Regions from separate parts of the Streptomyces sp. NPDC048278 genome, predicted to be linked through region 4. Evidence: riboswitches for the same ligand, from Rfam matches in the RefSeq annotation. Region 4 holds a riboswitch; each other region holds the start of a gene.
The links. A riboswitch is a leader RNA that binds a small molecule or an ion and turns the genes downstream of it on or off. The one in region 4 is predicted to bind cobalamin.
Positions count from the first base shown of each region.

Region 1: linked by a shared signal. The riboswitch ahead of AB0D74_RS06515 (cobalamin biosynthesis protein) and the one ahead of AB0D74_RS41385 (prenyltransferase/squalene oxidase repeat-containing protein) in region 4 are both predicted to bind cobalamin.
Region 2: linked by a shared signal. The riboswitch ahead of AB0D74_RS34625 (ribonucleoside-diphosphate reductase subunit alpha) and the one ahead of AB0D74_RS41385 (prenyltransferase/squalene oxidase repeat-containing protein) in region 4 are both predicted to bind cobalamin.
Region 3: linked by a shared signal. The riboswitch ahead of AB0D74_RS27355 (ABC transporter substrate-binding protein) and the one ahead of AB0D74_RS41385 (prenyltransferase/squalene oxidase repeat-containing protein) in region 4 are both predicted to bind cobalamin.

Region 1 covers NZ_JBEZLP010000003.1:67,859-73,495, reverse strand. The annotation lists gene cobN (cobaltochelatase subunit CobN) at 1-1,114, opposite strand, end outside; gene AB0D74_RS06520 (cobyric acid synthase) at 1,111-2,646, opposite strand; gene AB0D74_RS06515 (cobalamin biosynthesis protein) at 2,643-3,593, opposite strand; cobalamin riboswitch at 3,706-3,846, opposite strand; gene AB0D74_RS06510 (DUF397 domain-containing protein) at 4,097-4,315, shown strand; gene AB0D74_RS06505 (hypothetical protein) at 4,569-5,015, opposite strand; gene AB0D74_RS06500 (helix-turn-helix transcriptional regulator) at 5,040-5,637, opposite strand, start outside.
Region 2 covers NZ_JBEZLP010000025.1:151,399-157,035, forward strand. The annotation lists gene AB0D74_RS34615 (hypothetical protein) at 1-30, shown strand, start outside; gene AB0D74_RS34620 (ribonucleotide-diphosphate reductase subunit beta) at 1-950, opposite strand, end outside; gene AB0D74_RS34625 (ribonucleoside-diphosphate reductase subunit alpha) at 950-3,325, opposite strand; cobalamin riboswitch at 3,450-3,582, opposite strand; gene AB0D74_RS34630 (GNAT family N-acetyltransferase) at 3,580-4,134, opposite strand; gene mctP (monocarboxylate uptake permease MctP) at 4,229-5,637, opposite strand, start outside.
Region 3 covers NZ_JBEZLP010000017.1:4,919-10,555, reverse strand. The annotation lists gene AB0D74_RS27380 (peroxiredoxin-like family protein) at 1-294, shown strand, start outside; gene AB0D74_RS27375 (CAP domain-containing protein) at 316-672, opposite strand; gene AB0D74_RS27370 (hypothetical protein) at 674-919, shown strand; gene AB0D74_RS27365 (GNAT family N-acetyltransferase) at 1,698-2,180, opposite strand; gene AB0D74_RS27360 (hypothetical protein) at 2,671-3,126, shown strand; cobalamin riboswitch at 3,184-3,361, shown strand; gene AB0D74_RS27355 (ABC transporter substrate-binding protein) at 3,416-4,456, shown strand; gene AB0D74_RS27350 (iron chelate uptake ABC transporter family permease subunit) at 4,453-5,469, shown strand; gene AB0D74_RS27345 (ABC transporter ATP-binding protein) at 5,466-5,637, shown strand, end outside.
Region 4 covers NZ_JBEZLP010000037.1:79,777-85,413, reverse strand. The annotation lists gene AB0D74_RS41395 (cobalamin-binding protein) at 1-143, opposite strand, end outside; gene AB0D74_RS41390 (hypothetical protein) at 173-1,570, opposite strand; cobalamin riboswitch at 1,721-1,796, opposite strand; cobalamin riboswitch at 1,907-2,038, shown strand; gene AB0D74_RS41385 (prenyltransferase/squalene oxidase repeat-containing protein) at 2,270-4,921, shown strand; gene AB0D74_RS41380 (hypothetical protein) at 4,948-5,637, shown strand, end outside.

The DNA of each region.
Region 1 (5,637 bases), on a different contig from region 4:
CGTAGCCGGCCGCCGCGAGGGCGTCCAGCACCCGCACCGCCGACGCGGGCGTGTCCAGGCCGACCGCGTTGCCGACCCGCGAGTGCTTGGTCGGGTACGCCGTGAAGACCAGCGCGATCTTCTTCTCCGCGTTCGGCTTGTGCCGGAGCCGCGCGTGCCGTACGGCGATCCCGGCGACCCGTCCGGCCCGCTCGGGGTCGGCGACGTACACCGGGACGTCGTCGGGACCCTGTTCCTTGAAGGAGAACGGGACCGTGATCAGCCGCCCGTCGAACTCCGGGATCGCGACCTGCATCGCCGCGTCCATGGGGGAGAGGGCCGCGTCGGACTCGTCCCAGGCGCTCTTCGAGGAGGTCAGGCAGAGGCCCTGCAGCACCGGCACGTCGAGGTCGGCGAGCGCCCCGATGTCCCAGGCCTCCTCGTCGCCGCCGGCCGAGGCGTGCGAGGCGTGCGTACCGCCGGCCGCCAGGACGGTCGCGACCAGCGCGTCGGCCCCGGCGAGGAGCTCGTACAGTCCCGCGTCCGCACCGCGCAGCGAACCGCAGTACACCGGAAGGGCGTTGGCGCCGTGCGCCTCGATCGCGTCGCACAGGGTGTCCACGAAGCCGGTGTTGCCGCTCAGTTCGTGGGCCCGGTAGAAGAGCACCCCGACGGTCGGCCGGCCGCTCTCCCGGGTACGCGCGCCGTGGACGCCGTACTCCGGCATCTTCCGCGGCTCCTCGAACCCCTCGCCGGTCAGCAGCACCGTGTCGGAGAGGAACCGGGCCAGCTCGGTGAGGTTGGCGGGGCCGCCCTCGACGAGGTACTTGAGGGCCTCGGCGACCACACCCGCCGGCACCGACGACTCCGCCATCAGCTCGGCGTCCGGCACCGCCTCGCCGCCGAGCAGCACCGTCGGGATCCCGGCGGCCTTCAGCGCGGCGAGCCCGTCCTCCCAGGCCCGCTTGCCGCCGAGCAGCCGTACGACGGCGATGTCCGCGCCCGCGATCAGCGCGGGCAGCTCCTCCGCGACGTCGACGCGCGTCGGATTGCCGATCCGGTAGTCGGCACCGGAGGCGGCCCGGGCCGCCAGCAGATCGGTGTCGGCGGTCGACAACAACAACACAGTGCTCATGCGGGCGCTCCCGGTGGAATGAAAGGCAGTCCTTGCGGCGCGCCCGACTCGATGAGCCGCCAGAGCGCGTCCGTGTCCGCGTGCTGTTCGATCAGGTCGCCGAGCCGGTCGAGCTGCTCCTCGCGCAGCGCGGCGAACGAGGTGTCGGGGGCCGGCACGAACCGGCGGCCCGCGGCGGTGGCCACCTCGCGCAGGAAGGCCCGGCGGAAACCGTCCGACTCCAGGGAGCCGTGCCAGTGCGTGCCCCAGGTCTGCCCGACCCGGCAGCCGTCCAGGCTGTGTCCATGGTCATCAGAGATGAACGCGTCGCCTCCGGTTACTTCGGCGACCCCGTGATGAATCTCGTACCCCTCGACCCGCTCGCCGAGTGCCGCCCCCTCCGGCCGGGTAAGGATCTTCTCGGGGGCGAACCGCACCCTTAGGGGCAGCACCCCGAGACCCTCCACCCGCCCCCGCCGGCTTTCGACCTCGTCCTCGATGTGCTCCCCGAGGATCTGGAAGCCGCCGCAGATCCCGAGCACGGGCCGCTGTTCGGCGGCCCGGCGCCGCAGCGCCTCCGCGAGCCCCCGCTCGTGCAGCCACTCCAGGGCGCGGACCGTCCCACGGGTGCCGGGAATGATGACGAGGTCGGCGTCGGCCAGCTCCTCCGGCCGGTCCACGAACCGCACCACGACGCCCGGTTCGGCGGCCAGCGCGTCCACGTCCGTGAAGTTGGACATCAGGGGGATCGCACAGACGGCGACCCGCAGCACGTCCTCGCCGACGGGCGGGGCGGTGTTCGACTCGCGGACGGTCCCGCGCAGGGAGACCCGGAGCCCGTCCTCCTCGTCGATGCCGAGGCCGTGCCGGAAGGGCAGGACACCGTAGGTGTGGCGCCCGGTGAGCCCGTGGAGCATGTCGAGGCCCGGCTCCAGCAGGGAGACGTCCCCACGGAACTTGTTGACGAGGAACCCGGCGACGAGGGCCTGGTCCTCCGGCGAGAGCAGTGCGACGGTCCCGAAGAAGGAGGCGAAGACGCCGCCGCGGTCGATGTCGCCGACCACGAGCACGGGCAGCCCGGCGTTCCGGGCGATCCCCATGTTCACGATGTCGGTCCGGCGCAGGTTGATCTCCGCCGGACTGCCGGCCCCCTCACAGATCACCGCGTCATACGTGCCCCGCAACTCGGCGAGACAGTCGAGCACCGTCCCGAGCAGCTTCTGCTGCCGCCCGCCGTGGTAGCCGCGCGCGCTCAGTTCGCCGACGGGCCTGCCGAGCAGCACGACCTGACTGCTCTGCTCGCCGCCGGGCTTGAGCAGCACGGGGTTCATCAGCGCGGTCGGCTCCACCCGGCAGGCCTGCGCCTGCATGGCCTGCGCCCGCCCGATCTCGGCTCCTTCGCGCGTGACAAAGGAGTTGAGCGACATGTTCTGCGCCTTGAACGGCGCGACCTTCACACCCTGCCGCACCAGCCACCGGCAGATACCGGCGGTGACGACACTCTTCCCGGCGTCGGAGGTGGTACCGGCGACGAGGAGGCCTCCGTTGTTCATGACGCCCGCCCCGAGCGCGATCCGCGCAGCAGGGCCCCCGCCGCGCTCACCCCCAGCGCCAGCCACCCCACGCGCCGCGACAACCGCACCGCCCGCCCGATGTCCGCGACTTCCACGGCCCGTCCCTCCCCGTTCAGCACCGGCCGGTGCTCGACCCGGCCCCCGTACGACAACGTCCCCCCGAGCCGGACCCCCAACGCCCCCGCGAAGGAAGCCTCCACGGGCCCGGCATTGGGACTCGGATGCTTCGCCGCGTCGGTCCGCCAGGCCCGTACGGCTCCCCGCGGGTCGTCCCCGGCCGCCGCGGCCAGTACGGCGGTGAGCCGTGCCCCCGGCCATCCGGCCACGTCGTCCAGGCGCGCGGAGGCCCACCCGTACCGCCGGTACCGGGCCGACCTGTGACCCACCATCGCGTCCAGGGTGTTGACGGCGCGGAACCCGACCAGACCGGGGACGCCGGCCACGGCTCCCCACACCAGCGCGCCCACGACCGCGTCGCTCGTGTTCTCGGCGACGGACTCCACGACCGCCCGCGCGATCCCGTCGGCGTCCAGGGCCTGCGGATCCCGTCCGCACAGATGCGGCAGCCGCGCCCGGGCCGCCTCGACGTCGCCGGCCTCCAGGGCCCGCCCGACGCCGCGGGCCTCGCGCGCGAGCGAAGTACCGCCGACCACGGCCCAGGTGGCGGCGGCGGTGAGAGCGACGGACGCGGCGGTGGACGGCCGTACGACCCGCTGGGCCACGGCGCCCAGCGCCACGGCGCCGCCGGCGCACACCGCGGTGTGCAGCGCGCCCCACCCGCGGTGGTCCCGCCACAGCACCCGCTCCACGGCGCCTGCCGCCCGTCCGAACACGGCGACCGGATGCCCTCGGCGCGGATCGCCGAGCAGCAGATCACCGAGTAGGCCGGCGGCGGCACCGTACGCGAAGACGCGATCGGCACCCATCGGCTCAGCCGGCCGAGGGGTCGGCGACGGGGTCGGGAACGGGCCGGGTACTCGACCTCGATCGGCAGCCGCGCATGGCGTTATGTCCTCACTCAGGGTGTCCGCGCCCTGGTTCGACGAGACCGGCGGTGGGAGTTCCTGGCTTCCGGGGACTGCTACCCCGGTGACAGTGGCGGGACCGCGCCGGATTCACACCGGCTTCCTCCCTTGCCGCCGTACATGGCTCCGGAAGTCCACCACGCCCCGGAAGACCCGTCAACTTGCCTTTGACCTGCAACGGAGGAGTGTGCTGAGGCCCACACACTGGCCGGTTCGCTCACTGGCCGACCGGCCCCTGTCTCCCTAGACTGAAACCGAGGATCCGGCGAGCGGTAGGGCGAGTGGCGGAGGGCGATTGCGACCCATTCCTCGGGGGGCCTGCGCGGCTGCGTGCGGTGACGCTACGGTTTACGGGCATCAACGGACACCTTCGAGGCGCCAATTCGCGAGTCGAGGAGGTCGGTGTGATCGACGGGGGCCCGTCCGCGAGTGCCTGGCGTATCAGCAGCTATTCGATGACTGGCGAAACCTGCGTGGCGGTCGCAGTCGTCGCGGGGGAGGTGCTGGTCCGCGACTCGAAGGACCTGACCGGCTCGGCCTTCATCTGTCTCGCGTGCGAGCCGTGGCACCTGTTCCTCGTGGGACTCAGATCGCGCGGCTTGAGTGACGCCGAGCCGATGTGACCGACCTGGGAGGGGGACCGGATGGGGAGCGACAGTGGGGGCCGCGGGGTGCACCGACCGGACTGGCTCGTCCTTGCGGCGTACTGCGTGGTGTGCGGTCTGGCGGCGAGCGTGGTGGGGGCCGCGACTTCGTTTCTGGCGGACGGCACCAGGGACAGGCTGATCGTCTGGGGAGCCGTGGCGACGGCCGTTGCCCTGGCCGGCGGTGTGGGATGGGGGTACGGCCCGGATCCGGTCCGTCGTCTGGTGAGAATCACTCTCGCCCGCCCCGGCCGGAGCGCCGCAGAAAGCGACCGAGAGCGACACCGACCGCACTGATCGCGCTCGTGGCGGCGAGTCCCAGTGCGATACCTATCGGCCTGGGTATGGACAGTTGGATGCCACGCGCCGCGTAGCAGAGAAAGCCCAGGGAGAGTACGACCGCGACCGTGCACAGGCTTGCGGTGACGAACCGCTGGATCGCGGTCCTGGAGAACGCCTTGTCCTCCGCGATCCGCCGGTCTTTCTCCCCATTTCGGATGTCCTCGTAGTTCTTGGTCTTCCGGGCGTTGTCCGTGACGCGGTCGATCAGTTCGTTGTCCGACAGGGAACCGGAACTCTGCAGCTCCTCAGGGGACGCAACGGTCCCCTCCGTCACACCGGACGGCTCACGTCCCCGGGGCCGCAGTGCTGCAGTGAGTCGTTCGGTGAGCCGCCCCATCGCCCCTCCTGTCGGGCCCATGGCCTAACTGGTGCCGAAGTCCCGTGCGGCGTCATCGATCAGAGCGACGGCGTCGTCGTCCGAGAGCGCCATGTCGGTGAGCAAGGCGAAGCATTCCTGGTATCGGGCGACGAGTTCATGGTCGTCCCTGATGGCGAGCTGTCCCGCCGAGTGCTCCACCCACAGCAGGTCGTCGTCGTCCTTGAAACCGAGCAGGACGAAACTGCCGAGCGTCGCGTAGTGGGCGCCCGCGCCGAAGGGCAGTACCTGGAGGGTTACCCGGGGGTGCTCCATCAGCGTCTTGATGTGCTGCAGTTGATGGCGCATTACGGCGGGTTCGCCGATCCGGCGGCGCAGGGCCGCCTCGTCGACCACGAACATCATCTCCGGGGACTCGTCCCCCTCGAAGAGCCGGTCCTGGCGGGCCGTGCGCAGTTCCACCACACGGCGAATGCGCTCCGGGGGGGCCTGGGGGGCGAGCAGCGCTTCCGCGTAGTCCTCTGTCTGCAGGAAGCCGGGGAAGACGATGGGGTGGTACGTGCGTACGGAGTCGGCGGCGCTCTCGTATCCGAGGTACTGGGTGAACGACTGGTTCAGTACGTCGCTGAAGGGAGTCCACCAA
Region 2 (5,637 bases), on a different contig from region 4:
CGCCGCTCGAAGAAGTTCGTCAGCTCCTGAACCCCCTGCAACTCCATGAAGGAGAACGGGTTCTCCGAGCCGTACACCGGGGCGAAGCCCAGGCGGCCGAGCCGCTGGTCGGCGACGCACTCCAGGTACTGGCGCATCGAGTCCGTGTTCATGCCGGGCAGGCCGTCACCGCACAGGTCACGGGCGAACTGGAGCTCCGCCTCGACGGCCTCCCGGAGCATGTCGGTGACCTGCTGCCGGAGCTCGTCGTCGAAGAGCTCCGGCTCCTCCTTGCGGACGGTGTCGACGACGTCGAACGCGAAGCTCATGTGCATCGTCTCGTCCCGGAACACCCAGTTGGTGCCGGTGGCGAGACCGTGCAGCAGACCCCGGCTGCGGAACCAGTAGACGTAGGCGAAGGCGCCGTAGAAGAACAGGCCCTCGATGCACGCGGCGAAGCAGATGAGGTTGAGCAGGAAGCGGCGGCGGTCGGCCTGGGACTCCAGGCGGTCCAGGTTCTCCACCGAGTCCATCCACCTGAAGCAGAACTCGGCCTTCTCGCGGATGGAGGGGATGTTCTCGACCGCGGCGAACGCCGCGGCGCGGTCCTCCGGGTCGGGCAGGTAGGTGTCGAGCAGCGTCAGATAGAACTGGACGTGCACGGCCTCCTCGAACAGCTGCCGGCTCAGGTAGAGCCGCGCCTCGGGGGAGTTGATGTGCTTGTACAGCGTCAGCACCAGGTTGTTCGCCACGATCGAGTCGCCGGTCGCGAAGAACGCCACCAGCCGGCCGATCAGGTGCTGCTCCATCGGGGACAGCTTCGCGAGGTCGGCGACGTCCGAGTGGAGGTCGACCTCCTCCACGGTCCAGGTGTTCTTGATCGCGTCCCGGTAGCGCTCGTAGAAGTCCGGGTAGCGCATCGGGCGGAGCGTGAGCTCGAAGCCGGGGTCGAGAAGGTTCTTGCTGGACATTACTGGCAGGCCTCGCAGGACTCGGGGTTTTCCAGGGAGCAGGCGACGGCGTCTTCGGGGGCCGCCTGCTGGACGGGGATGGTGGCTTGCGCCTGGGCGGCGCGGGCGATCCGGGTCGCCGGCCGCGAGCGCAGGTAGTACGTCGTCTTCAGGCCCGACTTCCAGGCGTACGCGTACATCGAGGAGAGCTTGCCGATGGTCGGCGTCTCCAGGAACAGGTTCAGGGACTGGGCCTGGTCCAGGTACGGGGTGCGGGCGGCGGCCATGTCGATCAGGCCGCGCTGCGGGATCTCCCAGGCGGTGCGGTAGAGGTCGCGCACCTCCTGCGGGATCCACACGAAGTCCTGCACCGAGCCGTTGGCCTCGCGCAGCGCCTCGCGGGTGCGGGCGTCCCAGACGCCGAGGTTCTTGAGGTCCTGCACCAGGTAGGAGTTGACCTGGAGGAACTCGCCGGACAGCGTCTCGCGCTTGAAGAGGTTCGAGACCTGCGGCTCGATGCACTCGTAGACGCCCGCGATGGAGGCGATGGTGGCGGTGGGCGCGATCGCGAGCAGCAGGCTGTTGCGCAGGCCGACGGTGGAGACGCGTTCGCGCAGCGCCGCCCAGCGCTCCGGCCAGGTGAACTCGACGCCGTAGTGGTCGGGGTGGAGCACGCCCTGTGCGGTACGGGTCTTCTCCCAGGCCGGCAGCGGGCCGCCGCGCTCGGCGAGGTCGGCGGAGGCCTCGTACGCGGCGAGCATGATCCGCTCGGCGATCCGGGTGGACAGCGCCTTCGCCTCGGCGGAGTCGAAGGGCAGCCGCAGTTTGAAGAAGACGTCCTGCAGACCCATGGCGCCGAGACCCACGGGACGCCACTTGGCGTTGGACCGGCCCGCCTGCTCGGTCGGGTAGAAGTTGATGTCGACGACCCGGTCGAGGAAGGTCACGGCGGTGCGGACGGTCTCGTCGAGGCGCTCCCAGTCGATGTCACCGCCCGCCGTGTCGACGAAGGCGCCGAGGTTGACGGAACCGAGGTTGCAGACGGCGGTCTCGCCGTCGTCCGTGACCTCCAGGATCTCCGTGCAGAGGTTCGAGGAGTGGACGACGTGTCCGGGCAGGGCCGTCTGGTTCGCGGTGCGGTTGGCCGCGTCCTTGAAGGTCATCCACCCGTTGCCGGTCTGCGCGAGGGTGCGCATCATCCGGCCGTACAGGTCACGGGCCGGGATGGTCTTGTGCGCGAGCCCCGCCGCCTCGGCCTTGCGGTAGGCCGCGTCGAACTCCTCGCCCCACAGGTCCACCAGCTCCGGCACGTCGGAGGGGGAGAACAGCGACCACGGCTCGTCGGCGTTGACCCGGCGCATGAACTCGTCCGGGATCCAGTGCGCCAGGTTGAGGTTGTGGGTGCGGCGGGCGTCCTCGCCGGTGTTGTCGCGCAGCTCCAGGAACTCCTCGATGTCGGAGTGCCAGGTCTCCAGGTAGACCGCGGCGGCGCCCTTGCGCCGGCCCCCCTGGTTCACCGCGGCCACCGAGGCGTCCAGCGTCTTCAGGAACGGCACGATGCCGTTGGAGTGCCCGTTGGTGCCGCGGATCAGCGAACCCCGGCTGCGGATGCGGGAGTACGACAGGCCGATGCCGCCGGCGTGCTTCGAGAGGCGGGCGACCTGGTGGTAGCGGTCGTAGAGGGAGTCCAGCTCGTCCTTCGGGGAGTCGAGGAGATAGCAGGACGACATCTGGGGGTGCCGGGTGCCGGAGTTGAAGAGGGTGGGGGAGGAGGGGAGGTAGTCGAGGCGGCTCATGAGCCCGTAGAGCGCGGCGACCTCGGCCACCGACCTGACGGTGTCGTCCTCGGCGAGACCGGCGGCGACCCGGAGCATGAAGTGCTGGGGCGTCTCGATCACGCGGCGGGTGATCGGGTGCCGGAGCAGGTAGCGGCTGTGCAGCGTACGGAGGCCGAAGTAGCCGAAGCGGTCGTCGGCGGCCGGGTCGACGAGCGCGTCGAGGCGGGCCGCGTGCAGCCGGGCGAACTCGGCGGTCCGGTCCGCGATGAGACCCTCGCGGTGCCCCACCGCCACGGACTCCGTGAAGGACGTCACGCCCTGCGAGGCGGCCTCGGCGCGGATGGAGACGGTGAGCAGACGTGCGGCCAGCCGCGAGTAGGCGGGGTCCTCCGAGATCAGCCCGGCGGCGGCCTCGGTGGCCAGCTCGCGCAACTCCGACTCGTCGGCCCGCGCGGACCGCCCGCGCAACGCGGCGGCGGCGACCCGGCCGGGGTCGGCGTCGGGGAGGTCGGCGGTCAGCTCGGTCAGGGTCCGCAGCAACGCGGTGCCGGGACCGTCGTCCGCCATGGATTCCACAGAGCTGGTCGCTGAGGCCGGGTCGGCTGGCGCGATGGTCACGTGGGGCTCTCCCTCGCTGGGCACGGGGCCTGGCGGAGGGCAGCGGGCAGCACGAGCGCGCGCGGGCACGCGTCGAGACCCCGGCCCACTCCACGAGGCCCGGACGTCAGAACGCCCGAACCGGGTGGCTGGGCGTGCTGTCGGCAGGTCCTCGGACTGACTCCTGTGCACGAACATGCACAAGTACACCGTTGCGGGACAGTTCCGGATTCGCACCGGATTCCCCTGCGGCGACAGCGAGCATGAGCATACATCTAGTGCCGGGCTGTCACGTCACCCCCAGATGTTGTGTCGTGGAGGTGTCGGAGCGTCAGCTCGTAGGTGAGAAGGGTGACGTCCGCCAGCTCGGGCAGGGGGCGCCAGTCCCGCTCGGGTGTGCGGACGAAGCCCAGGCGTTCGTAGATCCGGTGGGCGGCGTGCATGGTCCGCTGGGTCGACAGCACGACGGCCGTGCAGCCCGCCACGGCCCGTGCGCGGTCGACGCAGGCCCGTACGAGGGACTCGCCGGCCCCGCGGCCACGGGCGGCCCCGGCGACGGCCAGCATCCTGATCTCGGCCTGCGAGGGGGCGGCGATGTCGGCCATCGGGCCGGGGCCGGGGGTGAAGGTGACACCGCCGAGGAGGGTGTCGCCGTCCACGGCGACGAGGACGGTGGCCGCGGCTGCCCGTTTCGCGACGTTCTTGAGTTCGGTGAGATACACGTCGCTCTCGCCGAAGTCGAGGAGGCCGTCGTGGAGGTAGGCCTGGGCCGTGATGCCGCCGAGGGCGTCGTACTCGGCGGGTCGCGCTTCGCGGATCAGGATCGTCATGCGGGTGAGTGTGTACGACAGCGGGCCGCCGTGGTGTCTGAATTCGGCGGCCCGCTGCGGGTCGTGTGGGGCTGGTCGCGCAGTCCCCGAGCTCCTAAAGGGGCGCTACAGCCGGCGGGAGTTCCACCTCCACGTCCGGGTCGTCTGCGTCCGCCGTGTAGTCGGCGGGGCTGGTCTCGTCGAGGCCCTCGGGGGCCTTGAGGGCCTTGAGGGCGAAGGTCAGGACCACCGTGACCACCACGTTCATCACGAAGGCGGTGAGGCCGATGTAGCCGATCTGGCCGAGGCCGGGGATCTCCTTGGAGGAGCCGCCGAAGTGCGCCTGGGTCGGGGAGGCCACGCCGTACGCGGCGGCCGTGCCGTAGACCATGCCGACCGCCCAGCCCGCCAGCAGGGCCCAGCGGTGGAACCAGCGGGTGAACAGGCCGCCGACCAGGGCCGGGAAGGTCTGCAGGATCCAGATGCCGCCGAGGAGCTGGAAGTTGATGGCGACCGTCTTGTCCATGGTGAGCACGAAGACCAGCGCGCCCACCTTCACCAGCAGCGAGACCAGCTTGGAGACCTGGGCCTCCTGCTTCGGCGTGGCGTCCGGCTTGATGAAGTCCCGGTAGATGTTGCGGGTGAAGAGGTTCGCCGCCGCGATGGACATGATGGCCGCGGGGACCAGGGCGCCGATGCCGATCGCCGCGAAGGCCACGCCCGCGAACCAGTCCGGGAACATGTTCTCGAACAGCTGGGGGATGGCCAGCTGGCCGTTGGTGACCTTGACGCCGGCCGCGATGGCCATGAAGCCCAGCAGGGCGAGCAGGCCCAGCATCAGGGAGTACAGCGGCAGGATCGTGGTGTTGCGGCGGATCACGTCACGGCTCCGGGAGGAGAGCGTCGCGGTGATCGAGTGCGGGTACATGAACAGGGCCAGCGCGGAGCCCAGTGCCAGGGTGGCGTACGTCCACTGGCCGGCCGCGGGCGGGACGAGACCGCCCGCGCCCGCCGCCGTGAACTTGTCGCCCGCCTTGGCGAAGATGTCGTCGAAGCCGCCCAGCTTGATCGGGATGTAGATGATCGCCACCGCGATGACGAGGTAGATCAGCGCGTCCTTCACGAACGCGATCAGGGCGGGGGCCCGCAGGCCGGAGGAGTAGGTGTAGGCCGCCAGCACGCCGAAGGCGATGAGCAGCGGGAGGTCCTTCACGAACCAGTTGGTGTTGTCGCCGCCGCCCACGCCCATCACGTCGAGCACCGCCTGGATGCCGACGAGCTGGAGCGCGATGTACGGCATCGTCGCCAGGATGCCGGTGAGGGCGACGGCCAGCGAGAGGCCCTTGGAGCCGAACCGGCCGCGCACGAAGTCGGAGGTCGTCACGTAGCCGTGCTTGTGCGAGACCGACCACAGGCGCGGCAGGAACGTGAAGATCAGCGGGTAGACCAGGATCGTGTACGGCACCGCGAAGAATCCGGCCGCGCCCGCCGCGTAGATCGCCGCCGGGACGGCGACGAAGGTGT
Region 3 (5,637 bases), on a different contig from region 4:
TTCGGGGTGGAACGGTCGCCCCGCGCCCTGCTCGGCCCGCGCGCCTGGGGGCCGATCGTCCGGGCGGTCCTGAGCGGTGTGCGGGAGGTCGTCCGCGGGCGGGAGCAGCTGCCCGCGGCCAGCCCGCACGGCGGCCGGCTCGGCCTCCCCGCGGACTTCCTCGTCGCCCCCGACGGTCGCGTGCTCGCCGTCAAGTACGGCGAGCACGCCTACGACCAGTGGTCCGTCGACGAGCTGCTCGCGCTGGCGGCCCGCGCACCGCGTCCGCCCGGCCCGGCCCCGGCCGCCCGGTGACCGGCCGTCGGCGCCGCCCGCTCAGCGAGTGGTGCCGAAGTCCTGCGTCCAGTAGCTGCCGGGCTGTGCGAGACCGACGCCGATCTCCTTGAACGTGCAGTTGAGTATGTTGGCCTTGTGGCCCGCGCTGGCCATCCAGCCCGCCATGACCTGCTCGGGAGTGGCGTAACCGTAGGCCACGTTCTCGCCGTAGGCGCTCCAGGTGTAGCCGGCGGCGGTGATCCGGTCTCCGGGGGAGGAGCCGTCGGACCCGGTGTGCGACATGTTCTGGTGCTGCGCCATGTCCGCACTGTGTGCCTGCGCGACCTTGGTCAGCGTGGTGTTCAGGGTCAGGGCCGAACAGCCGACCTTGGCGCGCTCGGCATTGACGAGCTCCACGATGCGAGCGACGACGCCGGACGCCGTGGCGGTGGCCTTCGGGGTGCTCGACGCACTCGGGCTCGGGGTGCTCGACGTGCTCGACGTGTTCGACGGCCTGGGGACCGCGGAAGCGGCGGCGGTGGTGTGCCGGGCGCTGGGGGACGCGGTGGTGCGGGGCTTGGGCGGGGTGGTCCGGGCGGTGTGCGAAGGCGCTGCGGCCTTCGGCCTCGGCGCGCTGGGCTTCCCGGTGCGCGCAGGGGCGTGAGGAGTCTTCGCGGCGCTCGCGGCGGCGCTGGGCGCCGCCGACGCCGTCCACGAGGGCTCGCCGGTCGGGACGGTGTCCCAGGGGCGGCTCCGGTGGGCGTCGTTCCACCAGGACGTCCTGCTCCACGAGGCCGTCGTCGCGTTGTCCTCGGCGCTGGTGGACCGGCGTCCGCCACTGTCGGGCCAGTTGGTACAGGCCAAGGCGGCGGACGGTATGCCCACGGCGCCCGCGGCGACGGTGGCGATGACTATCCGCCGGTATTGCGTGTTCCTACGATGTCTACCCATGCGTAACCCGCTCCTGAGCTGCGGCAGCGTCCTGCGGGTCGTCATTCTTAGGACGCCTCCACCACGTACGCAAAGGGCCTCGCCACTAGCTCGCCTAGTAGGCCCGGGCACCCCTTGCCAGGGGAGCGGGAAGCGTCGGTCCGCCCCTCGCGGCCCACGCGGAATCCTGTCGCCCCGTCAGAATCCCTACGCGCACCCAGAACGGCCGAAGACGGCACCCGCCCGGAAAGCCGCACGTCCAGGCACGACACACGCGCCTACCAAGCCGGACAAATCCCATATGTCATCAGAGCGGCCTCTACTATCCGGCCCGGCGAGGTCCCGGATCCGCTGTGACCGATGTCACGGAATAGTGCATTCCGGTTCTCGTCCGACCTGGATGCCGGGGTATCGCTCGGCACTGCGTCGGAACGGTTCGACGCCGCGCGATCGCCGCAGAGGCAGAGGTGCCGACCGAGGGCCGCCGGGGCGAAGCAGCCCCTCGGCGGTTGTCACGGATAGGAGGTGGTGCGGGTGACATGAGCGTGAAGCAGACGGGGTGATGATCCGAAGCCGTGGCGGGAGTAGGCCGGGATCGCGCGGGAACTGGAGTGCACGGTGACGCGTTCGAGCCCGAGTTCCCGAGCACGGTCCAGGACCGCGTCGATGAGCCGGCCGCCCAGGCCGCCATCGCGTTCGCCGGGAACGACGTACACGCACTGGAGGTCGCCCGATGCCCGGTGCAGGGCACGCGGGCTGGGCACCCGTGGGAGGACCGCCAGCCAGGCCATGCCGACGATCACCTCATCGCGGACCACGACCATGCAGCGGTGCGACGACGTGTTCTCCCTCGCCCACGTGACGAAGTGCCGCACGAACTCCGCGCGCCCGGTGACGGGAGCGTCCTGGTTCTCCAGGACCCACTGCCATCGGAGTTCGGCGACGACCTCCAGTTCATCGGAGGCGGCCGGACGGATGACGACGTTGTTCTCCACCCGCGCATTGTGCGGTCATCCGCCCGCCGCCGTCATCCCCACAAAGTGGCCCCGCACCCACCACGCTCCACATCTCGCCGCCCTGGTGGGGCCGTGAAATCGGCTGCATCCGAAAAGGCCGCTCTGCATGCGACCGAGGCCGTGTCCTGTCCCCTCCGTCAGGATTTTCTGCATCAGTTCGGTATCGGCTTCTAGGCTGGTTGTGGCGACGGAACTTGCGGACGGGGGGACAGTGGCGCCGACAGACATCCCGGGTCTGCTGAGGGGGCTGGCCGAGGCGGACGATCGGAGTGGGGCCCGGCTCGCGGCCTGGGACATTCTGGGAGGGGCCTGCGTCGGTGGCGGAGCGTCCATCGAGGCCACCACCCCGGAAGCGGTGCGGGGACTCCTGCGGTTGCTGGAAGGACGGAGTGCCGCATGGGTGGCCGACGTGCTGGGCGTTCTCGACGCGACCGCTGCCGTTCTGGGCGAGTGGGAAGAGCAACAGCACATGAGTTCCAGGCCTGAGTCGTACGACGCTCAGGTCGAGTGGGAGACCGTCGTGGCGGAGCTCCTCGCCCAGGGCCTCGGCCTGGTCCGCCCCTCGCTGACGGACGGTGACCCGGAAGTACGGTCCATGGCCGCGGCCCTGATCGGGGACGCGTCCGTCGAGTGGACGGCCGATCTCGACCTGCTGCTCGTGGCCGAGGCGACGGAGCCGCACCCGCTCGCGCGCGCCTGCCTGGCCGAGGCGGCGGTGACCCTCGCTGTGCGTTCCCCGGCAGGCAGGCTGCCCGGCCGGGTGCGGCAGTGGCTGCGTGATCCCGAAGGTGTTGTGCGCTTCAGGGTCGCCCGCACCGCGAGACGGGCACCGGTTGCCGAAGACGCGCAGCTCGCCCGCCTGGCCGAGGGGGTGTACGACGCCGACTCCGGGGCGGTGGAGACGGTCTGGCCCGCCGAGGTCTGAGGAAGCGTTCGCGCCGTCCCCCGTGACCGGGCGCACGGTCTGGCCGTACGAGGGAGTTGATAGCCTCGACGGGCCAGTCGAGCCACATCCGTGGTCAGGGAATCCGGTGCGAATCCGGAGCTGACGCGCAGCGGTGAGGGGGACGGGCGGGGCACGCACGCCACTGGGAGACCGGGAAGGCGCCCCGGCCGGACGAACCCGAGTCCGAAGACCTGCTGGCACCTCCGTGCCCCGGCGCGGAGGGACGTCCGTAGGCCAGGCTCCGCGTACGAGCCCCGACCCCAAAGGCATGCCCGTGCTCCGTACCCCGGCCCTGCTCCTCACCTCCGCCCTGCTGCTCACCGCCTGCGGTTCCTCCGACGGCGACGGCGACGACCCGAAGGCGGAGCGGACCGCTGCCGCCGGATACCCCGTCACCCTCGACAACTGCGGCGACAAGGTCACCCTGAAGTCGGCCCCGAAGCGGGCCGTCTCCCTCAACCAGGGCACCACCGAGATCCTGCTCTCCCTCGGCCTGGCCGACCGCATGGCCGGTACGGCCACCTGGACCGACCCGGTGATGAAGGGCCTGGAGAAGGCCGACGCGTCCGTGCCGCGCCTCGCCGACAACAACCCCTCCTTCGAGAAGGTCCTGGACGCCGAACCCGACTTCGTCACCGCCTCGTTCGTCTCCACCCTCGGCAAGGGCGGGGTCGCCACCCGCGGGCAGTTCGAGAAGCTGGGCGTGCCCACGTACGTCTCGCCGTCCGACTGCTCCGAGGGCAAGGACAACGACAGCGGCGGCGACGGATCGCGCTCCACCCCCCTCACCCTCGACGCCGTGTACGGCGAGATACGCGACCTGGCCCGCGTCTTCGACGTCGAGAAGCGGGGCGAGACGCTCGTCGCCGAGCTGACGAAGCGGGTGCGCACGGCCACCGCCGGACTGCACGCCTCGGACGTGTCCCTCATGTACTGGTTCGCCAACTCCCAGTCTCCCTACCTCGCCGGCTGCTGCGGCGCGCCCGGCGCCATCACCCGTGCCGTCGGCGCGAAGAACGCGTTCGCCGACACCCACGACGAGTGGCCGCAGATCAACTGGGAGACCGTCGCCGACCGCGACCCCGACGTCATCGTCATCGGCGACCTGACCCGCAAGCAGCAGACCGCCGAGACCGCCGCGGCCAAGATCCGTTTCCTGGAGACCAACCCCGCCACCCGCAACCTGACCGCCGTCAAGAAGAAGCGGTATGTCCTGCTGAGCGGGCAGGCCATGAATCCGTCCATCCGCACGGTCGAGGGGATCGAGAAGGTCGCGGCCGGCCTGCGTGACTTCGGGCTCGCCAAGTGAGCCTCCGCGCCCTCCTGTTGACCGGCGGGGGACTGGCCGCGCTGCTGGTGTCGATCGCCGTGGCGGTGACGATCGGCCCCGCCGACATCTCCACCGGTGACGTCTGGGCGTCCGTCGCGGCCCATCTCGGGCTCGGCGAGAGCGCGTTGGCGCCGCTGCGGGACGGCATCGTGTGGAACCTGCGGATGCCGCGCACGCTGCTCGCCGCCGTGTGCGGGGCCGGACTCGCCGTGTGCGGCGCGGTCATGCAGTCGCTGCTGCGCAACCCGCTCGCCGACCCGTTCGTGCTCGGCGTCTCCTCCGGCGCGTCCACGGGAGCGGTCGCCGTGGTGGTGCTGGGTGTGGGCGGGGGAGCGGTGTCGCTGTCGGCGGGCGCCTTCCTCGGCGCGCTGCTCTCCTTCGCCCTGGTGCTGCTGCTCAGCCACACCCTCGGCGGCAGCACGGACCGGGTCGTCCTGTCCGGGGTCGCGGCGATGCAGCTGTTCTCCGCGCTGACCTCGTTCACCGTGCTGACCTCCGCGGACGCCGAGACCACCCGGGGCGTGCTGTTCTGGCTGCTCGGCTCGCTGACGGGCGCGGACTGGGGGCAGGTGCTGCTGTGCTCCGTCGTGCTCGCCGTGGTCCTCACGGTGTGCCTCGGGCACGCCCGTACGCTCGACGCCTTCGCCTTCGGCGACGAGGCCGCCGCCGGACTCGGCGTCCATGTCGCCCGTACCCGCCTGGTCCTGCTCTGCGCGACCGCGCTGCTCACCGCCGCGCTGGTCAGCTGTGCCGGCGCGATCGGCTTCGTCGGCCTGGTCCTCCCGCACGCCACCCGCGCCCTGACCGGCGCCGGCCACGCCCGCCTCCTGCCGGTCACGGCCCTGACCGGGGCGGTCTTCCTGGTGTGGGTGGACACCCTGGCCCGAACCGTCCTCGACCCCCAGGAGGTCCCGGTGGGCGTGGTGACGTCCCTGATCGGCGTGCCGGCGTTCGTGGCCGTGCTCTACCGCGGACGGAGCAGGGCAGCATGACCAGCCTCCACGCGGACGGTGTCGTACGGCGCCTGGGCGACAAGGCCGTCGTCGACGGCGTCACCCTCACTCTGCGCCCCGGTGACACCGTCGGCATCCTCGGCCCCAACGGCTCCGGAAAATCAACCCTGTTGAGGCTCCTGGCCGGGGTCCTCGCCCCCACCGCAG
Region 4 (5,637 bases):
AGGTCGGCCCCGGTCACCACCGGTACCGACGCGATCTCGTCCGGCGGCCAGTCGCACTCGTGGGTACGGCCGACCAGCCGCGCGGACAGTCCGAGTTCGGCGACGATGTCGGTCGCGGCGGGCAGCAGGGAGACGATGCGCATCCCGCGAGCCTATGACCGCTTACAACTCCTCACGCTCCCCAGCGCACCGCGATCGTGTCGCCGACGCCCACGGTCGTCTCCCTGGCCGCGGTGGCGAACGCCCCGCCGTCGACGCTGACCTTCCAGGTGTTCGAGCCGCTGTTGGCCGTGCCGTTGAGTGAGGTGATCGTGCCGGTGCCGGAGGACGGGGTCACGGCGGTGACGCAGCCGGACGGGGTGGCCGCGCTCACGGCGGCGTCGAGCACCGCGCCGAGCGTGGTCGTCGAGCCGGTCGGGGTCAGTGCCACCGAGCACACCTTCAGGTTCCCGGCGCCGTCGTCCACGGTCAGCGCCAGCTTCGTGGCCGTACCGGAGGTGAGGGACGTCTGCCCGACCCACTGCGGGGCGCCGGTCGTGGTGGGGACGGGCGGGGTGGCGGTGAACCCGGCTCCGGCGACCGCGCGCAGGCCGTCGATGGAGGCGTAGGCGGACGGGCTGGTGTCGCTGGGCAGGTACTTGAAGCCGCCGCCGGGGTTGAACTGCTGGGCGATCAGGAAGTCGACCGGCGTCTTGCCCTGGGAGGTGAGGAAGTCGCCGGTCTGCGGGTTGATGCCGCAGGCGTTGAGACCCGACACCGCCCAGCCGTTGGAGTCGGTGTTGACCCCGAACAGCGCGCTGAAGGCGCCGCTGCTCGCGACCAGCTTGCTCTTCAGGAACGCCTTCGCCTGCACGATGTCGGTGTCCGTGTTGGGGACCCCCGACACGCACAGGGCGGCCATCGCGGCGCCGGTCATGTCGATGTCGCTCGCCGCCGCCAGCTGGGTCGCGTTGCCCTCGGCCTTGCTGTAGTTCCAGCCGCCGTCGTTGTGCTGGTTGGCGCGGATGCGGGTGACGATCGAATCGCGCAGCGCCTGCGGGACGCGGACCTGACCGGCCGTCGTCTTTGCCCCGTTCAGGGCGAGGGCCGCGAAGACGGTGCCGTTGAAGTTGGCCGACGGACCGAAGTAACCGGCCTCCGACGTCTGCCAGTAGCCGTAGATGTCGGCGATCAGGTTGCGGGCGTCGGAGACCCGGGACGGGTCGATGCCGGCGGCGTACGAGTTGAGCGTGGCCCGTTCGTAGTCGGTGACGACGGGGGAGGAGGACGGCCAGCCGCTGGTGGCGAGCAGGTTGCGGTAGACGGTTCTCGCGTTCTTGGTCGCGTCGCCGCCGGGCGTCACGTCCACGGCGGCGGTGCCCGCCGCGGCGAACGCGCTGAACGCCCACTCGTTGGACAGCCCCGACCCCGCGTACGAACCGTCCGCCGCCTGAAGGGACTTGAGATAGGTCACGCCGTTCGTCTTCGACGTGGCGATCTGGGCGGGGGTGGTGGTCGCGGCGGCGGGCAGCGTGGTGAGCGCGAAGGCACCCAGCACGGCGAGGACGGACACGGCGGTACGACGCGGCATGGCGGTACTAGGCGACACGGCGGTACGACGGGACATGGCCTGCTCCTTGGGTGGAGGACGCCGACCGGTCCCGCCGGTCCACAGCGGCGCGGCGGGTGTGGCCGCCGTCCGGGACGCGTGGACTCGGCTGTCAACGGTGCTTCGCCGCGCGGGCATTCGGGCTCGGGTCGGCCCCCTGCCGTCCCACACCGCTGCGCGTCAGCCCCGGACTCCCACCGGGTTCCCCCACTCGGCAGTCCGGGACGGTACCCGAGGACCACCGGGTCCGCCAGGGCCGTCCCGGGAGCGCACCCGAGCCCACCGGGGCGCGCCTGTGCACCGCCTTGACGCTCCCTGTGAACCATGTTCAAATCCGGCTGATACGCAACGAGTTCCAGGGGAAGCCGGTCGAATCCCGGCGCTGACCCGCAACCGTAGGCCCGGCAGCAGTGCCGGGCGAGCCGGACTGCCTGGAGCGTGTTCAACAGCAACAGACGCCGTCGTGGACTACGGCGTGGTGCGAGCAGCTTTCGTGCGCCGGGGCAGTGACTCCGGGCGGCGAAGGCCCCCTGCCACGTCTCCGTCCGCGCCGGACAGCCGGCGAGGGGGACCGCGGTGAGAACCGGAACGGGGAGACGAGAAGGCGTACGGACGGGGAGACGAAGAGACGTACGTACGGCGGCAGTCGGCGCGGCCCTGCTCGCTCTGCTCGCGAGCTTCGTGACGTTCCTCACGACGACTTCCGCCGCGGCCGACGGGGTCGGCGACTGCACCGCCACCAAGGGCGCCGTGGTCGCCGTCGACTTCGGGGCCTTCGGCGGCACCGCCGAGCGCGGCTGCGACACCACCCCGACCACCGGCTACGACCTCCTCCACGACGCCGGTTTCACCACCACCGGCACCCAGCACGACGGCCCCGCCTTCATCTGCCGCATCGGCTACGGCTCGTTCAACTCCGGTACGCAGTACCCGACTCCGGACAAGGAGTCCTGCGTCCTGACCCCGCCCGCCACCGCGTACTGGTCCTACTGGACCGCCTCGCCAGGCCAGGACGACTGGTCGTACAGCCAGTACGGCGCGATGGACCGCAAGGTGAAGGACGGCGACGTCGACGCCTGGGTGTACGGCGGCACGGACGTCGGCGGTACGACGGGCAGGCCGGCCTTCACGCCCGACGACGTACGCGCGGGTAACGGCGGCGGGACGCCCGATCCGAGCACCACACCCACCGGCGGTACGGGCAGGATCGACGTGGCCGGGGCCGCCCGGTGGCTGAAGAGCGGCCTCACCGACGGCGAACGCGTCGTCGACGACGGCGCCGGCACCCCGAACTACCTCCTGACCACCGAGACCGCCTACGCCCTCGCCGCAGCGGACGGCAAGAGCGCCACCCTCGACAAGGTCACGGCCTTCCTCACCGCCCACACCGCCGACTACGCCTACCCGTCCGGCGCCGACCAGGCCCCCGATGCCACCGCCGCCGCCCGCCTGGCCCTGCTAGCCGAGGCCACCGAGGGCGACCCGCACGCCGTCGGCGGCCACGACCTGATCGCCGACCTCACCGCCAACGTCTGCGCGGCCGGTCCCGAGTCCGGTCAGCCGACCCCCGGCTGCACGGCCAAGGGCGACTTCCGCAACGCGACCTACGCCGAGGGCCAGGCCCTGTCCGTCCTCGCCCTGCTGCGGGCCGGCGTGACGCCCCCGGCCGCCACCGTCGACCGGCTCACCCAACTCCAGTGCGCGGACGGCGGGATCACCAGCATCCTCATCGGCCCCGGCGAGTACTGCGACGGCGATCCCGCCACCACCGGCCTCGTCGCCCTGGTCCTGCGGAAGGCGGGCGGACACGACGACGCGGTCGCCAAGGCCCGCACCTATCTGACCAAGGCACAGCGCGCGGACGGCGCCTTCCCGGGCTACACCGGTTCCCCCACCGGCAGCGTCTACGCGACCGCGTACGCCGCCCAGGCGCTGCGCGCCCTCGGGGACGGCGACCGTGCGGACGCGGCCGTCGGCTGGCTCTCCCGGCAGCAACTCGCGGGCGGCGGCTTCGGGTTCGACGAAGGTGCCACCGACCCGGCCGTCTACCCGACCCCGCCGGCCGTCCTCGCCGGTGCCGGCACCAGCCTGGTCACCCTCACCACGAAGCAGCCCGACCCGCCCACCTCGCCTTCGGGCTCCCCGACCCCGACCACGCCCGCTCCCGGCATCGGCCCCGACCTGAAGAAGGGCGTCGCATATCTCACCAGCGCCGCCAACCTCAAACAAGGCCAGTACTACACCGCCGGGCCCGGCACCACCCGCGCCGACTTCGGCCTCACCATCGACGGCGCCTACGCCCTCGCCGCCACCGGCCTGAACAACGCCAAGCTGCGCGGCATCGTCGACTTCCTCGACCTCGGCGGCAAGGACGGCGAGGGCCGGACCGTCGACGACTGGACGGGCATCGGCACTGCCTACGCCGCCGGCGGCTCCCTCGGCAAGACCGCCCTGCTCGCCGAAGCGGTCGGCCGGGACCCGCGCGACTTCGCCGGGCACGACCTGATCGCCGCGCTCGACAAAGCCGTCTGCGCGAAGCCGAGCACCGCCCCCGACCGCTCCTGCGCCGCCGAGGGCGCCTACACCTACGCGCCCTCGGTGTTCGCTCAGTCCCTCGCCGTCATGGCCCAACTCCGCGCCGGAGAACGGCCGGAGAAGCCGATCGCCTACCTGGAGAGCCTCCAGCAGGACAGCGGCGCCTGGCCGAGCCTGATCCCCGCGACGGGCGACACCGACGTCGACTCCACCGCGATCGCCGCCATGGCCCTGGACCTGGCCGGCGGTGACAAGGCCGAGGCAGCCGTCGACAAGGCGCTCACCTGGATCGCGTCGAAGCAGTTGCCCGACGGCGGCTTCCCCGGTGCGGCCGGAAACTCGGTCAACTCGGCGGCCCTCGCGGTGCAGGGGCTCTCCCTGGACGCACAGAAGTACGCCGACGAGATCACCGACGCCCAGAAGTGCCTCGCCGCCCAGCAGAACACCGACGGCGGGTTCAACGTGGCCAAGGAGGGCCAGCGCGGCTCCGACCTGAGGGCCTCCACGCAGGCGGTGGGCGGCGCGACCGGCATCTCCTTCGGAACCCTGGAGCGCAGCCTCGCCGGCACCTCACCCCAGCCGACCCCGTCCTCCACCCCGAGCCCGAACCCGAGCGGCAGCGCTCCGGAGATCGTCACCCCGGGCGGTGACGGCGGGACCCGCGGCGGCAGCGGGGCGCTGGCCTCCACCGGCGTCCAGGTCGGGGTGCTGGCCGCGATCGCCGCGCTGCTCGTGCTCGCCGGATGGCGTACGACGGTGACGGCGCGACGGCGTGCGGAAGCGGGGCATGACCGGTGAGCGCCCTCCGGCGGGCCGTGTCCCGCATGCTGACGGCCCTTGCCCTCACGGCAGTCGGCTTCGGCGTGACTGCCGCCCCGGCCTCCGCAGCCCCGCAGCCGATGGGCCGCTGCACCACCACCTCCGGAGTGGTGCTCGCCGTCGACTTCAGCCACTGGGGCGGTCCGATCCTCCGCTCCTGCGGCACGACCCCGACCACCGGCTACGACCTTCTCAACCAGGGCGGCTGGGCCACCACGGGTACCCAGCACGACGGCCCGGCCTTCATCTGCCGTATCGGCTACAGCGGTTACCAGCACGGCAAGCAGTACCCGACCGCCGCCCAGGACGACTGCGTGCTCACACCGCCCGCGGACGCCTACTGGTCGTACTGGCACGCCGACCCCGGCGCCCGCGACTGGTCCTACAGCCAGCTCGGCGCGATGCTCTACAAGCCGAAGCCCGGCAGCGTGGACCTCTGGATCTTCGGCGCCACGAACATCCAGGGCACCGAGGGCCGCCCGAAGGTCACCCCGGACCAATTGCGCGCCCACAACACCCGCCCGCAGGGCGACACCGGCCGCCCGGCCTCCACGTCCAAGGCGCCCGCGCTGCCACCGGACGTGGACACCGGCCCCGCGCCCGAACAGCAGCAGACCAAGCCCCCCACGGCGACACCGAAGGCCAAGCCGAGCCCGAAGCCGACGACGTCCGCCCGCAGCGCCACCCCGACACCC